Regions from separate parts of the Peribacillus sp. TE19612 genome, predicted to be linked through region 2. Evidence: riboswitches for the same ligand, from Rfam matches in the RefSeq annotation. Region 2 holds a riboswitch; each other region holds the start of a gene.
The links. Region 2 has a riboswitch for cobalamin ahead of ACZ9AO_RS01605 (energy-coupling factor ABC transporter permease). Riboswitches for the same ligand answer to the same signal wherever they lie in the genome.
Positions count from the first base shown of each region.

Region 1 (4,728 bases), on a different contig from region 2:
TAAATAGTCGGCCATTTCAACATGATGATCCTCGCAATCATAGCCATGATGGACGTGCCTATTCACAAAATACTTATGCCAGCCCGTCCCCGAACCAGTCACTCCAGAAGACATCGTTCTAAGCGGGATCGGAGACTTCAATTGAATCATCTCAAATCCGACTGTCAAATAAGAATCATCAATTTCCAACGGGATAGTATCCTGGCCATGCTTTTCTGGAACGATGAACATTTGCGGTTTCGGAAGGGCGGGATGTGGGTGTTTTTCGATCGTCGTATGATATACATCCTGAATCCGTTCCTGTTGAAGCACTTCATTCGGCACATCAACAACCTGAATCTGCCCTTTCTCAAGCAGCATAAGCCGATCACAATATAATCCAGCCAAATTCAAATCATGAAAAATTGAAATAACGGTCAACTTCTGCTCTTTTGCCATTTTCCTCATTAGATCAAGAAGATCTTTTTGATAGGAAAGATCCAAATGGTTCGTAGGTTCGTCCAAAAAAAGGATTTCCGGCTCTTGGGCAAGGGCCTGTGCCAGCAGGACCCTCTGTCTTTCCCCTCCTGATAATCGATCAAAATGAAGATCCTGAAAATCAGCTACTCCCGTTTGTTCCATCACCCGCTGGACAATCGATTCATCTTCTGCGGACCAACTATGGAACCAACCTGATTGATGGGCATATCGCCCAAGTGAGACCGTCTCTTTTACTGTATAGGAGAAAGCTAATGAGGAATGTTGAGGGAGCACGGCAATGACCTGTGCAAGTTGTTTTGACGAATAATCCTTCAAATCCCTGCCGCTTATCCGTACGCTTCCGCCTTTATAATCGAGCACCCCGCTAAGCATACTTAAAAGCGTCGTTTTCCCGCTGCCATTAGGACCAAGAATCCCGAATAATTCCCCTTTATGTACATCAAAAGAGACAGAGTCCAAAACAGCTTTGTTGTGATATCCACCTGTTAACCCTTTTACTTCAAGCATCCGTTTTTACCCTTCTCTCCGTCTCTTTAATAAAATCAGCGCAAATGCAGGTGCCCCGATAAGTGAGGTGATCACCCCGATCGGCAGTTCCGATGGGGCAATGATCGTTCGTGCTACAAAATCGGCCAATATCAAGAATCCGCCTCCTATCAACAATGACAACGGAAGCAAATGTTTATGGTCAGGTCCCCAAATCTTTCGGACAAAATGAGGAATGACCAATCCTACAAAACCAATCGCCCCTGAAACGGCAACTGCTGCCCCTGTCAAAGTCGAACCGGCTATCAAGATCCACATTTTCCGCCGCTTGACATTCACACCTAAGTGTTTTGCCCGGTCTTCCCCGAAAGTCATCGCATTCAATTCACTTGTATTCATGATCAAGGTCAACGAACCAATGATAAAAAACGGCAAAATGATTACGATATAATTCCATCCGCGCATTGAGACGCTTCCCATCAGCCAGCCGATGATTTGTCTTAATTCATCACCCGTCAGCGCAATCATCAATGAAATGAAGGCACTTAAAAACGAGCTGAAAATGATTCCCGTTAAAATGATCGTTTCCACTTTCATCGATCGATCCATTTTTTTTGCAAAAGTCAGTACGCAGAGCATCGTGAGCACTGAACATAAGATACTCAATGCCGGAAGGGTATATAAACCGATGAATGGCAGTGATATATTCAAGAATATTGTCAAAACGGCTCCGACCGATGCTCCTGATGAAATACCTAATGTGTAAGGATCAGCGAGCGGGTTCCGGAGCAGTCCCTGAAAAGCCGCACCCGCAATCGCAAGTGATGCCCCAACCAAACCAGCGAGCAGCACCCGCGGCAAGCGGATGTTCATCACGATATTCGTTAGCATCACATCCGGATCGGCAGAAATCGGCAAGTGGAAAATCTCCTTGCCGATTATTTGTATAAGTACGGGAATCGGTACTGGCACCGAACCAAAGGAAATGCCTATCGTCATTGCGAATAACAAAATCAACAACGCAATCAAATACGCAAACGCCCATTTAGTTGTCGAATTGGTTCGGATAGACTGATTTGGCAAGTTCCTCTACTCCCTCTATTAAGCGTGGACCGGAACGGGTCACCAAGTCAGAATGGACATCAAAGACTTGGCCATTCTTAACAGCATTTACGTCTTGCCATCCTTTTCGGGCCGTCACTTCACTTACTGCATCTTTCGTATAATAACCATACGTTGTAATGATGACATCAGGATTTGCAGCAATCATCGACTCTTCATCAATTTTTGCCCAACCGTCCAATTCAGCAGCCGCATTATCCGCTGAAATAATATGAAGCATCTCATTCATGAAAGTATTTTTTCCAGGTGTGTATATTTCCGGTGAAGGCGAAACTTCCACTAAAACGGTCTTCCTATCCTCTTTCTTTACGGACTTGGCTTTTTCCTGGATATCCTTGAGCTTCGTTTTCATACCCGCAACGATTTCGTTTGCCTTATCATGTTCTCCCGTTGCCTGTCCAATCATTTCAATAGATTCATAGACTTGGTCGAAGCTTTGGGCATCATTGACTACGAGTACATCTATTCCAGCATCCTTAAGCTGCTGTAAACCCTCATTTGAATTATGGGCACTTGATGCATGTGCAAGAACAAGGTCAGGCTTCATGGAGACAATCAGCTCCGTGTTCATTTCCATTCCGCCAACTTTTTCAATTTCTTTTGTTTCCTCCGGGTAATTATCATTGTCGGAAACACCAACGACCTTTTTACCCAAACCAAGTGCAAAGACCACTTCCGTATTACTTGGTATCAACGAAACGATTTTCTTCGGTTCTTTTTCTATCGTTACTTTTTCCCCACTTGCATCTTTAATCGTAATCGGGAAAGCCTCGTGTTGTGCATGGTTCGTTTGCTGCTTTTCATTTCCTTCGTCAGCAGCGCCACCGCAGCCAACCATCATGCCTGCAGTCAGTAACATCAACAGTATCAGACCAAAAATCTTCTTCATTTTCATTCCCCACAATCTTTTTATTTAATTTCTTCATACCTAACAGAGAAAACCAATCCTGGAAGATGCCCCCAAAACAAAAAGCATCTCCCGTTAAACGGAAGATGCTTGCATGGCAACAATATCAATACGGACTCTTTCTTAGTGTCTGCCACACACCTTCCCATCCGCGTAGGTTACAGGTGTACGAATTCTGGCAGGTCTCCTGGCTCATGGTCATCGTCAACGGCACCTTCCCATATCTCATACAGTGGTACACTGCCGTCAGCTCCCATATACAGTGGCGGGACCGCATTGGCATTTCACCAACTTCCCTTTTAAGTCATTAAGACACCAAATCGTTCATATGTATATAATTTTCACTGCCTTCATTATACACCATGTAAGAATCGATTATTATATGATTTTTCTGAACAAGTGCGAAATGACCCTTCCGCCTTCAATGCTTTGAAGCATTTTCAATCAGCGACGCAAACCCATTGATCGATAACCCCGGTGAAATCCGAACTCGATGCAGAGCATGCATCCTTGGTCGCTTGAAGCTCCCCCAGGTTCGGTAGTGACTGCCATCTTGTATCCAGCTTCTTCTGACAGCCTGAGACTCTCTTCGTTATACCGGCCAACCGGATAGGAAAGCACTGTCGTGTCCTGGTCGATGATACGGTCGAACAGCACCTTCGACTGAACCATTTCCGCTTCTTGCTGCTCTGCCGTCATGCGGTTCAGCTCCAAATGGTTGATGGTATGGCTTTCAATCGAAACCCCATCCCTGCTCATCTCCAACATTTGATTTTCAGTCAGGTGATGACTTTTATCTATGGACTTCCCGATCATGAAGACAGTTGCTTTCATATCATTTTCTTTTAATATCGGGAATGCCTCCGTGTAGTTATCTGTATAGCCATCATCAAAAGTAAGCCAGACGCACTTCTCACTTGGCATCCGATTCTCGGATAAAACGAGGAATGCTTCTTCAGGGGATAATGTATAGTAACCATTCTCCCGAAGCCAAGCCATTTGTGATCGGAATTCCTCCCTTGGAACCCGAAGGCCATTACCTTGGGAAATGCTGTGATACATCAATATCGGAAGCTGGACCGGGGACTCGGCCTTTATCCAGTCTCCCGTTTCGATTTGCCCCTCCGAATCCTGCCCGCTCCCATTCTCAGCCGCTTCGGCCACTTCAATGTCATCTTCCGCAATCGGCGCTGCCGTCTTTGTGCCTATCCCCTCTAAAATCCCTTGTGTGCATCCAGGTAAAATCAAAATTCCCAGCAATGCCGCCATCCTTAAAACTCTATATTTTTTCACTATCATTCTCCTGATTTTTTTATAGTATAATAGTACCAGAAAACCCATGAACAATAAAGTATTCCATTTAATGAAAAAAGGGGAAAAACGAGAGCTTAGCGATGCGCTAAACATTTATGAGGATTTTTTTTCATAAGTATGTGCTATTAGCTTGAAAAGTTTGCCTATAAGAAATATAATAAATAAGTCGTCGACTTTAATATATGTCCCAGTAGCTCAGCAGGATAGAGCGACAGCCTCCTAAGCTGTAGGTCGTAGGTTCGATTCCTATCTGGGACGCTAAAGTTTATAAGCCCTGTTATAATGCGGTTTCTCCGTGTTGTAGCAGGGTTTTTTTCTGTTGGTATGACCGTAAAAGCCGTAAATTGTATGTAGGATAAAAGCACTTCTGAACGTAGGAAACAGTGATATTCCATTTCACTATTACTTCTCTATGTCTG
Region 1 covers NZ_JBWCCL010000010.1:87,350-92,077, forward strand. Annotated here, with positions in the region: gene ACZ9AO_RS18125 (heme ABC transporter ATP-binding protein) at 1-987, opposite strand, end outside; gene ACZ9AO_RS18130 (FecCD family ABC transporter permease) at 994-2,049, opposite strand; gene ACZ9AO_RS18135 (ABC transporter substrate-binding protein) at 2,012-2,977, opposite strand; cobalamin riboswitch at 3,156-3,330, opposite strand; partial or broken gene ACZ9AO_RS18140 (polysaccharide deacetylase family protein) at 3,417-4,294, opposite strand; tRNA gene ACZ9AO_RS18145 (tRNA-Arg) at 4,494-4,567, shown strand.
Region 1: another riboswitch for cobalamin. It lies ahead of ACZ9AO_RS18135 (ABC transporter substrate-binding protein); the one in region 2 lies ahead of ACZ9AO_RS01605 (energy-coupling factor ABC transporter permease).

Region 2 (4,728 bases):
GTAAGTATCCTCGATATAGGAAAGGTTCTCCTGATAGCCTCTTGCGTTCATGGCCATCGTCAACTGTCCAGAGCGCTGCAATACTCCTAAAAATAATGATGAAATTAGTAATCCGAGAGATCGAATGCCTTTCCTAAACGAACCATACCCCAGCCGTGAAGCTTGTGATTGGTGAATGGCCAAAGCCGTATCTAAAAAAATAAAGATGAATCGATAGGTCAATTCTATTAAATCGACCAATAACGAAGGCACTTTAAATTTTCGCAGCACGGATAGGATGACGGTAATGGGTGTAGTTAAGGTAAGGAAATATAAACAGCTGATGCTGCAGAATACGACAGTGATCAAATTGGCCACCGTACCAAAGCTGTCATCGCTGATGAATATTTGCCAATTCCCGATCTTCCAGGACCACCATATATTCGAAATCGAAGTGAATTTACCAGTGAAAGAAAAAAGGATGGTAATGGTTCCTGATAGTATAAAAAATCCTGGTAATAGAAGTAATTTAAGATAATAAGAAAGAGGGATTTTTGCCGCAAAAATGATTAAAGCGCTCATCACCGTAAAAGTGATGAGCGAAACGGCCATATCCCTTACCGTTAACGAAAACAGCAAAAGAGAGAGTGCAAAAACCATCTTTTCCAACGGATGTACATCCTTTAGCCCATTGAAATAGGCATATTTATCAATGAGTAACATGCTTCGATTTTTCGGGAATTTCTTGTTTGGTTTGCTTATTCCTTTGTCTCGTTACACCTATGAAATACCCAATGAAACCAGCTCCGATTGCAGCTTGCAGCGCAAATAATAAGCTTTCGGTTTCTGCACCTGGCGGCTCCCAAATACTGTTGAACCATGGCTTGTATTCCGGCTGGATCTTAGTGATGGCTTCCTCAGCTTCGCCGTCGGCACCGCCAAATTCCGTTCCTTGTTGGGTGATTAACGGTATGGTTGCAAGAATGACAACCAGGAAAAGCAGCAGTAAACTTTTTTTCATTTTAACGGGCCTCCTTAGATAAAACTCGCAGCAATTTCAATTCGCCTAGATTGTATTTTTTCAAGAAATTCATTACGACGACTGTCAATAACCCCTCACTGATGGCCAAGGGAATTTGGGTCAGGGCAAAAATCCCTGCAAATTTACTGAAAGAGGCCATGAATCCTCCTACCTCGGAAGGGAAAGCAAGAGCAAGTTGAACAGAAGTTACCACATAGGTGCCCAAATCCCCAAAAGCAGCTGCCAAGAATACGGCAAGTGAAAAAGACCACCCCAATTTAGTTGCGCCCTTGAAGACAAAGTAAGCAATGAACGGTCCGCAAACGGCCATGGAGAATGCATTGGCCCCTAATGTCGTCAAACCTCCGTGTGCCAGTAAAACAGCTTGAAATAACAGAACGATGGAGCCGACTACACTCATGGCCAATGGTCCGAATAGTATGGAACCTAAACCAACTCCGGTAGGGTGCGAAGAACTTCCCGTAACGGAAGGAATCTTTAGGGCCGATAATATAAATACAAATGCGCCCGATAGGCCTAGTATCATTTTTGTTTCTGGGTTTTCCCTTACTTTGGACCTAATGGACCGGTACCCCAGGATTAAAAATGGAAGCGACACGGCCCACCAGAATATAGCCCATTCTATGGGTAAAAAGCCCTCCATGATATGCATGGCCAATGCCCGTTTCGGGACAAAAAGCAGTAAAATGACAAAATAAATAATTTTCCAATTGGTTCTTTTCATTCTTTCTCCTTTCAACACTTTTAATTGTTCTGATCAATCTTGAGAAGAAAAGCGGCGCCCAAACTAAAAAGCACTTCTCTCAAAGGAAAGAAGTGCGTAATGAACAGGAATTTTGCAACATGAACCAACCTTGGGCCATTCTGCCTGATCCGCACGCCCATCCTCGTAGGCTGAAACAGTTTCACGCTTCATGGCAGGTCTCCTGGCTTTGGTTCATCATCCCATTACATCCTTCCCATCTCATTTGACAGTGGATTAAAGTTAAAGTAATGGAACTTCCCTTTACAGTGGCGGGACCGCTCCGGATTTTCACCGGCTTCCCTTTTAAGCTGAATTCCGAGAAATTCAACACCATGAAACTTATGTAATTATTTAGAAAATTCTCGTATAGTGTACCATAAAGAAATAATTCCAGCTACACTATCTTTTTTTTTGGGTCGAAGTTTGTTGCGAGGAAAGGATTGTAACTGGTTTTACACGTTTAAACTTTTCTAAACAGTCGGAATAAACTATTGAATTTTGACAAAGTTGTTATATGATAGATTAAGTTAGTTGGAAATGTATAATAAAACCAAATATTTCATTTTAAAAGTGCCCTTGTATGAATAATCAAGGGATAATAGGGAAATCGGTGAAAATCCGATGCAGCCCCCGCTACTGTAAACGCTGATGAAATTGTCGATAGCCACTGGCATGATGCCGGGAAGGGACAAAGTAAAATGAAGCGTAAGCCAGGAAACCTGCTTTTAAAATTGCATGATACTTTTCGGAGGGAAAGGTAGAAGGACTATGACGATTTTGGGAGGATTTGGCAAGCTTGCCTTTGGCTCCTCATTCATATAGTTTTTTTAAACCTTGACTCTTATGTTAAGGTTTTTTATTTTGCCTTTTCCCTGAACTCAGGAGGAAGAAGATGACTACTTGGAACTTGACGGGTACAAATACGCATCTGTTGATTTGTAATGGGAGCAGCTGCATGAAAAAGGGCGGGGAAGAAGTAACCCAAGCGATTCGCGATGAAATTGCTTCAAAAGGACTGGATCTGAAAATCCATACAACGAGGACACGCTGTAACGGGAGATGTAAGGATGCCTGCGTAGTTATTGCCTATCCCCAAGGAAACTGGTATCGAGTGGAAACGCCTGATTTCGGTCGGCAGATCGTCAGTAATATCGATGATGGTGAGTTTGTTCCACAGATGATCTATCAATACAAAGACGGGGAAATGACCCCTAATCCAGATTTTCCTGCTCATACGGGTATTTCAAAGAACAAAGCGTAAAAGGAGATGTCTTAATGAGTACAAACGGTAAATTATTCGTCGTGGGCTTTGGGCCCGGGAATTTTGAACACATTACCAAACGTGCCGTCGAAGCCCTTCAAGAAAGTGACTACATCATTGGTTATAAAACTTATGTTGAACTCATTCAGGGACTGCTAACAGATCAAACGATCATTAGTACGGGGATGACCGAAGAGGTATCACGTGCACAGGAAGCGGTGAAACAAGCGGAGCTGGGAAAGAAAGTGGCGGTGATTTCCAGTGGGGATGCCGGAGTTTACGGGATGGCAGGGTTGGTCTATGAAGTATTGATTGAAAAAGGCTGGAAAGAAGAAACTGGAGTGGGCATTGAAGTCATTCCTGGCATCTCAGCAATCAACTCATGTGCGTCTTTACTTGGGGCGCCTGTCATGCACGATTCGTGTACGATCAGCCTCAGTGATCATTTAACTCCTTGGGAACTGATCGCTAAAAGGGTTGAAGCAGCTGCAATGGCAGACTTTGTCATTGCACTGTATAATCCGCGCAGCGGCAGGCGGACCCGGCAAATTGTTGAAACACAGAAAATTCTCCTTCGCTACCGCTCGCCGGATACACCTGTCGGGTTGGTGAAAAGTGCTTATCGCGATAGGCAGGATATTGTCATTACCAATTTGAAGGATATGTTGAATCACGATATTGGAATGTTGACCACCGTCATTATCGGTAATTCATCCACCTTTTTATATGACGACAAAATCATCACACCAAGAGGCTATCAAAGAAAATATACGTTGAATTCGGAAAAGCAAACTTTGAAGCCGCATCAGCGACTGCAAAAAGAAGCGGAACCGTGGGCATTAGATCAAGAAGCCTTACCCGAGTCCGCTGGAGGAGTTGGCTTACTTACAAAAGCACCTGAAAAGAAGCAAGCTTCCTTCGAAATGGCAATGGAGGCCCTGTCAAGAGTCAAGGGTCAAGCCGTTCAGCAATCCATTAAGCCGGTTGTTCAGCAAAAAATGGAGTCGGTGTTCGAACTTGCCGTTAGTCCAGGTGTGGCGAATAAACAATTCACTCCCAAACAAATGATGACACTTGCGGAAGTTGTCGGGGAAAAGGGAACGATGGAATACACGCCAAATCATAAAATCGTCTTAAAGATTCCGACAACGGATCCGGAAGTCATTACGGGGAAATTGCAATCAGCAAACTTTCTTTTGTCGCCGATTGGAGATGTACTGACATTAAAAGCCTGTGATTTCTGTGATGGTGAAAAAGCGGAATCCATTCCTTATGCGGACGAAATACACCGGGTGCTTGGCGGAATGAGCATGCCCAAGGAACTGAACATCGGCTTTAATGGGTGTGGGATGGCTTGTTATAGTGCTGTGATGGATGATATCGGGATTGTCTTCCGAAAAGGGAAGTTCGACTTATTTCTTGGAGCTAAACCGGTTGGAAGAACAGCCCATCCGGGTCAGCCGGTAGCGGAAGGCATTGAACCGGAACAGCTTGTAGAACTGATCACGGACATTGTCGGCGAGTATAAGCAAAATGCCCATCCAAATGAGCGGCTTTTTAAATACTTCAAACGTTCGAAAAAGATACAGAATTTTTCTTATCAGGACATCGCTCCCAAAATAAACATAGAGCCTGCGCCTTGTGAAGACTAATCAAGAGGGGGAAAGTAAATGAAAGCAGTTTTGTTCGTAGGACACGGAA
Region 2 covers NZ_JBWCCL010000001.1:339,670-344,397, forward strand. Annotated here, with positions in the region: gene cbiQ (cobalt ECF transporter T component CbiQ) at 1-702, opposite strand, end outside; gene ACZ9AO_RS01600 (energy-coupling factor ABC transporter substrate-binding protein) at 689-1,000, opposite strand; gene ACZ9AO_RS01605 (energy-coupling factor ABC transporter permease) at 1,002-1,745, opposite strand; cobalamin riboswitch at 1,921-2,116, opposite strand; cobalamin riboswitch at 2,318-2,507, shown strand; gene ACZ9AO_RS01610 ((2Fe-2S) ferredoxin domain-containing protein) at 2,659-3,027, shown strand; gene cobJ (precorrin-3B C(17)-methyltransferase) at 3,042-4,679, shown strand; gene ACZ9AO_RS01620 (sirohydrochlorin chelatase) at 4,698-4,728, shown strand, end outside.

Region 3 (4,728 bases), on a different contig from region 2:
TAAGACCGGCACGATTTGTTTTTTACGCGATACAACGCCTTCCAACACGGCGATGTTATTGTTTAATGAAACGTCATATGCCTTTTCAACTGCATATGCCGCTTTACCAAGGGCCAAGGCAACGGAATCATTAGTCAGGATATCCGTTACGACGAATAGGAACAAGTCCAATTCCTTCACTGCGATGACCGCTTCAATCGCCGCTTCCAATTCAGCTTGCTTAGCAAGGACTTCGTTCGGATCAACAGCATTGACCTGTGCTATTTCCACTTTAGCCATTCCCATGGAGAATTCCTTTGCATCAAGAGTGATGAGCTGGGCAATCGTTTTGTCGCTTAAGTCAGCTCCCGCTTTCAACATTTCCAAGCCATATTTTTCAGCGTCGACTCCCGCAATGGCAGCCAGTTCCATTGCTGCGGCAACGTCTTGCTCCGTGCAAGTCGGGGATTTGAACAATAAAGAATCGGAAATGATGGCAGATAGCATAAGACCTGCGATTGCTTTAGGGACTTCAATGCCGTTTTCTTTATAAATTTTATTTAAGATGGTTGCCGTACAGCCAACTGGTTCCGCACGGTAATATAATGGATCGCTTGTTTCAAAGTTAGCGATACGGTGATGGTCGATAACTTCCAACACACGGACTTGGTCAATATCTTCAGCACTTTGCTGGCGTTCGTTATGATCGACCAGGATTACGCCATCAGCTTCCCCTGCAACTTTTTCCACAAGACGGGGAGCATCGAATTTGAATTGGTCCAATGCATATTGAGTTTCACCATTCACTTCACCCAGACGAACTGGTTCAGCGTTGATACCTAACTGCTTTTTCAGATCTGCATAAGCGATTGCTGAACAGATTGTGTCTGTATCCGGGTTTTTATGTCCAAAAACTAATACTTTTTCCAAGATTTTATCCCCTTTTTCATAAATATTTTTCCGCGAATCCCCTCACCGCAATAAGGGAGAGCCACCTTAACTAGACACTTTATTTTAACACAAAATCCCGTAAAATCAGCGCTTGATTTATCCATTCCCCCATAAAATCTTTCATTCCCCTATCCTCTTCCATCACTTTGTCAATAGATAAGGGTTGGTTTTTTTCAAATATATTAGTTGAATTATCATCGTATATGGCTTACGATAATATAAGCATAAATACTAGATATTGATTACATAAACAATTCCAATAACTATATATAGAATTTTTATAATCCAAGGTGCCAGTGATGGCTGAAAAGGGAATCCGGTGTAAACCCGGAACTGTCCCCGCAACTGTAAATGTGACGAAATGAGAAAACCACTGTATAGCTCTCTATACGGGAAGGACTCAAAGTAGGATGATCATGAGTCAGGAGACCTGCCTTGAATTTTTCACGTTTCTTATTCTTCGGGGATTGAGATGATGAAACGATAGTATAACGGCTATTTTTTCATGGCTCTTTTATTCTATCGTTTGATCCGCTCAATTCTTTGGGCGGTTTTTTTATTTTAGCGGAAGTTAACAAGGAGGATTATTAATGACTCAAACATATAACTCTACCATAAGTGAAAATGACACAGAAGCGAAATCCATCCAGCTTGAGACGTTATCGAAGGAATTCGAAGGCCGTCTCGATATGGAAAAGTTCAAAAGGCGTTTTACAAAATGGCTTGATCGCAAAAGTGACTCAACCGAAGAACAGGCATCAAAAAAACTGATTCAGCTCGCTCTTGAAGGCGTGGATATCGATGCTCCGGATTGGACTTTCGTTGCTGCAGCAGAACTGTTGAATACAATGTATAGGGATGCACAAGCCAATCGAGGATATGAAGGCAAGAGTTATGGCCCATTCTATGAGCTGATCACAGAACTCTCCCAGCTATCGGAAGGTCAGCGTTATCCCATTTATAAACCAGAACTGCTATCTTCATATACAAAAGCGGAAATTGAGGAATTGGGATCGGTGATCGACCCGGAAAAAGATAAATTATTCTCTTACATAGGCATCTACTTATTGAATGACCGCTATCTGGCCCGCCCAAAAAAGGACAAGGTCTTCGAACTGCCACAAGAACGTTTCATGATCATCGCGATGGAAATCATGCGAATGGAAAAAACGGAGCACCGCCTGCAACTGATAAAAGAAGCATACTGGGCCATGTCCAACCTTTATATGACCGTTGCGACTCCTACACTCTCCAATGCAGGTAAAACACATGGACAGTTAAGCTCCTGCTTTATCGACGCAATTGAAGATTCCATTGACGGAATTTACCTATCAAACTACGATGCGGCAAAAGTATCTAAATTCGGCGGTGGTGTCGGTCTTTACGTCGGTAAGGTTCGCTCGCTTGGTTCCGATATCCGCGGTTTCTCTGGAAACAGTTCCGGCACTACGCCCTGGATTCGACTATTCAACCAGACAGCTGTAAGTGTCGATCAATTGGGTCAACGTAAAGGTGCCATCGCGATTTACTTGGATGCCTGGCATAAAGATATCATGAGCTTCCTCGATTTGAAGACTCAAAACGGGGATGACAGATTAAAAGCACATGATATTTTTACAGGTGTATGCATACCGGATTTATTCATGGAGGCTGTACGCGACAGAAAAGAATGGTATCTTTTCGATCCGCATACCGTTAAGCAAACCCTTGGATTTTCACTTGAAGATCTTTATGACGAAAAGAAAGGCGAAGGAAGCTTCAGGAATCATTATGCACTTGCTGTCGAGGCCGCAGAAAATGGCACGCTTCCAAACTATAGCTTTGAAAAAATCAATGCGATGGACATCATGAAAAGCATCATGATTTCTCAATTAGAAGAAGGCGTACCGTATATGTTCTACCGCGATGAAGTGAATCGGAAGAATCCGAATAAACATAGAGGTATGATTTATTGTTCTAACCTTTGCACGGAGATTGCCCAAAACCTAAGCCCTTCGACGATTACGGATGAATATGAAACAGAAGATGGAGATGTTGTTGTAGTTCGTAAAAGCGGCGATTTCGTTGTCTGCAACCTTTCATCCATTAACTTGCCACGAGCGGTGGGCAGCGATGTTCTGGAAAGATTGATTCCCATTCAGATCCGTATGCTGGACAATGTCATTGATGTGAATAATCTTCCTGTCAAACAAGCATCCATCTCGAACAAACGGTACCGGGCAATTGGTTTAGGAACGTTTGGATGGCATCATTTACTTGCCACACAGAATATTTATTGGGAATCCGATGAGGCTGTTCACTATGCAGATGCTTTATACGAAAAGATCGCTTACTTAACTATCAAGGCATCCAATGAATTGGCCAAGGAAAAAGGATCTTACCCATATTTTGAAGGTTCTGATTGGCATACAGGGGACTATTTCGAACTGCGTGACTATACAGATCAAAAATGGCTGGATTTAAAAGCAGACGTGCAGGAGCACGGGACCCGTAATGGCTATTTAATGGCGATTGCCCCTAATTCATCGACAGCCAAAATCGGTAATTCCACGGATGGAATCGATCCTTTGTATGAAATTGAATTTTACGAAGAAAAGAAAAACTTCAAATTCAAGGTGACCGCACCAGGCTTGACGCCAAATACGTATGAATATTATAAAAAGACGCGATTCAATTTGGATCAACTGGAAAGCATCAGGCAAAATGCAGCCCGCCAACGCCATATTGACCAAGCAATCAGCTTTAATCTGTATGTACACAATACAATCAAAGCGAAGGTCCTGTTGGATATCCATTTAACAGCATGGGAAAGCGGGTTGAAATCAACGTATTATGTTCGTTCGACGTCTTCCGAATATGACAATGCCTGTGAAAGCTGTTCAAGTTAACGTCAATCATGGCCCAGTAATCTATTCTTAAAGGAGTTTTCACGAATGACCAATCATATAAAAAAAATTCGGATGCTCGAACCGACGCATCCAACCAAGGCAACCGGTGTTTTCAAAGGAGAAGCTTCAGGCTTCCTCCTTTGGAACGATATTCAGTATGAAAAATTCTATGATACCTATACACAGCTCATCAATAACTTTTGGAAGCCTTCGAGCGTGAACATGATTCAGGATAAAAAGCAGTGGGGCGAATTGGATGAAGATATCCAGGACGCTTTTCTCGATATCCTTACGATGATTGCTGGAATGGACAGTCTTCAAACGCCCACTTTAGTAGAGATCCTTCGGTACATCAAAGATCCGGCGGCAAAAGCTATCCTGGCCAACATGGCCCAGCAGGAATCGATCCATAATGAGTCTTATTCCTATATCCTTGCTTCCTTGATCCCGGTAGGCAAGCAAAAACAGCTTTTCGACCGCATTAAAGAACATCCTGAAGTGATTAAGCGTAACCAACCGATCGTTGATGCTTATCAAACGTTCGTGGACGATCCCAGCCCTCAGCATTTATTCGAGGCACTGATCCATTCAACGAACCTTGAAGGGATTTATTTCTATCTGGCTTTCGCCTTTTATTATAATTTAGGACGCCAAAATCTAATGACCGGTTCCGCTACGATGATATCCTATATTCATCGCGATGAAATGGTCCATTTCGATTTCATTGGCATGCTCGTTCAAATCTTGATGTATGAATATCCTGAGTTAAATAATGAAGAAAACATGAAGTTCATCTATACAACGATTGAAAAGGCAGTCGAACTCGAAAAGGAATGGTCTGAATATATGCTCGAAGATATCCAAACGAAAGCCGATCTCGATTTGGAAGAATTCAATGAGTACATCGAAT
Region 3 covers NZ_JBWCCL010000003.1:261,741-266,468, reverse strand. Annotated here, with positions in the region: gene ACZ9AO_RS07220 (manganese-dependent inorganic pyrophosphatase) at 1-909, opposite strand, end outside; cobalamin riboswitch at 1,202-1,382, shown strand; gene ACZ9AO_RS07215 (ribonucleoside-diphosphate reductase subunit alpha) at 1,521-3,818, shown strand; gene ACZ9AO_RS07210 (ribonucleotide-diphosphate reductase subunit beta) at 3,864-4,728, shown strand, end outside.
Region 3: another riboswitch for cobalamin. It lies ahead of ACZ9AO_RS07215 (ribonucleoside-diphosphate reductase subunit alpha); the one in region 2 lies ahead of ACZ9AO_RS01605 (energy-coupling factor ABC transporter permease).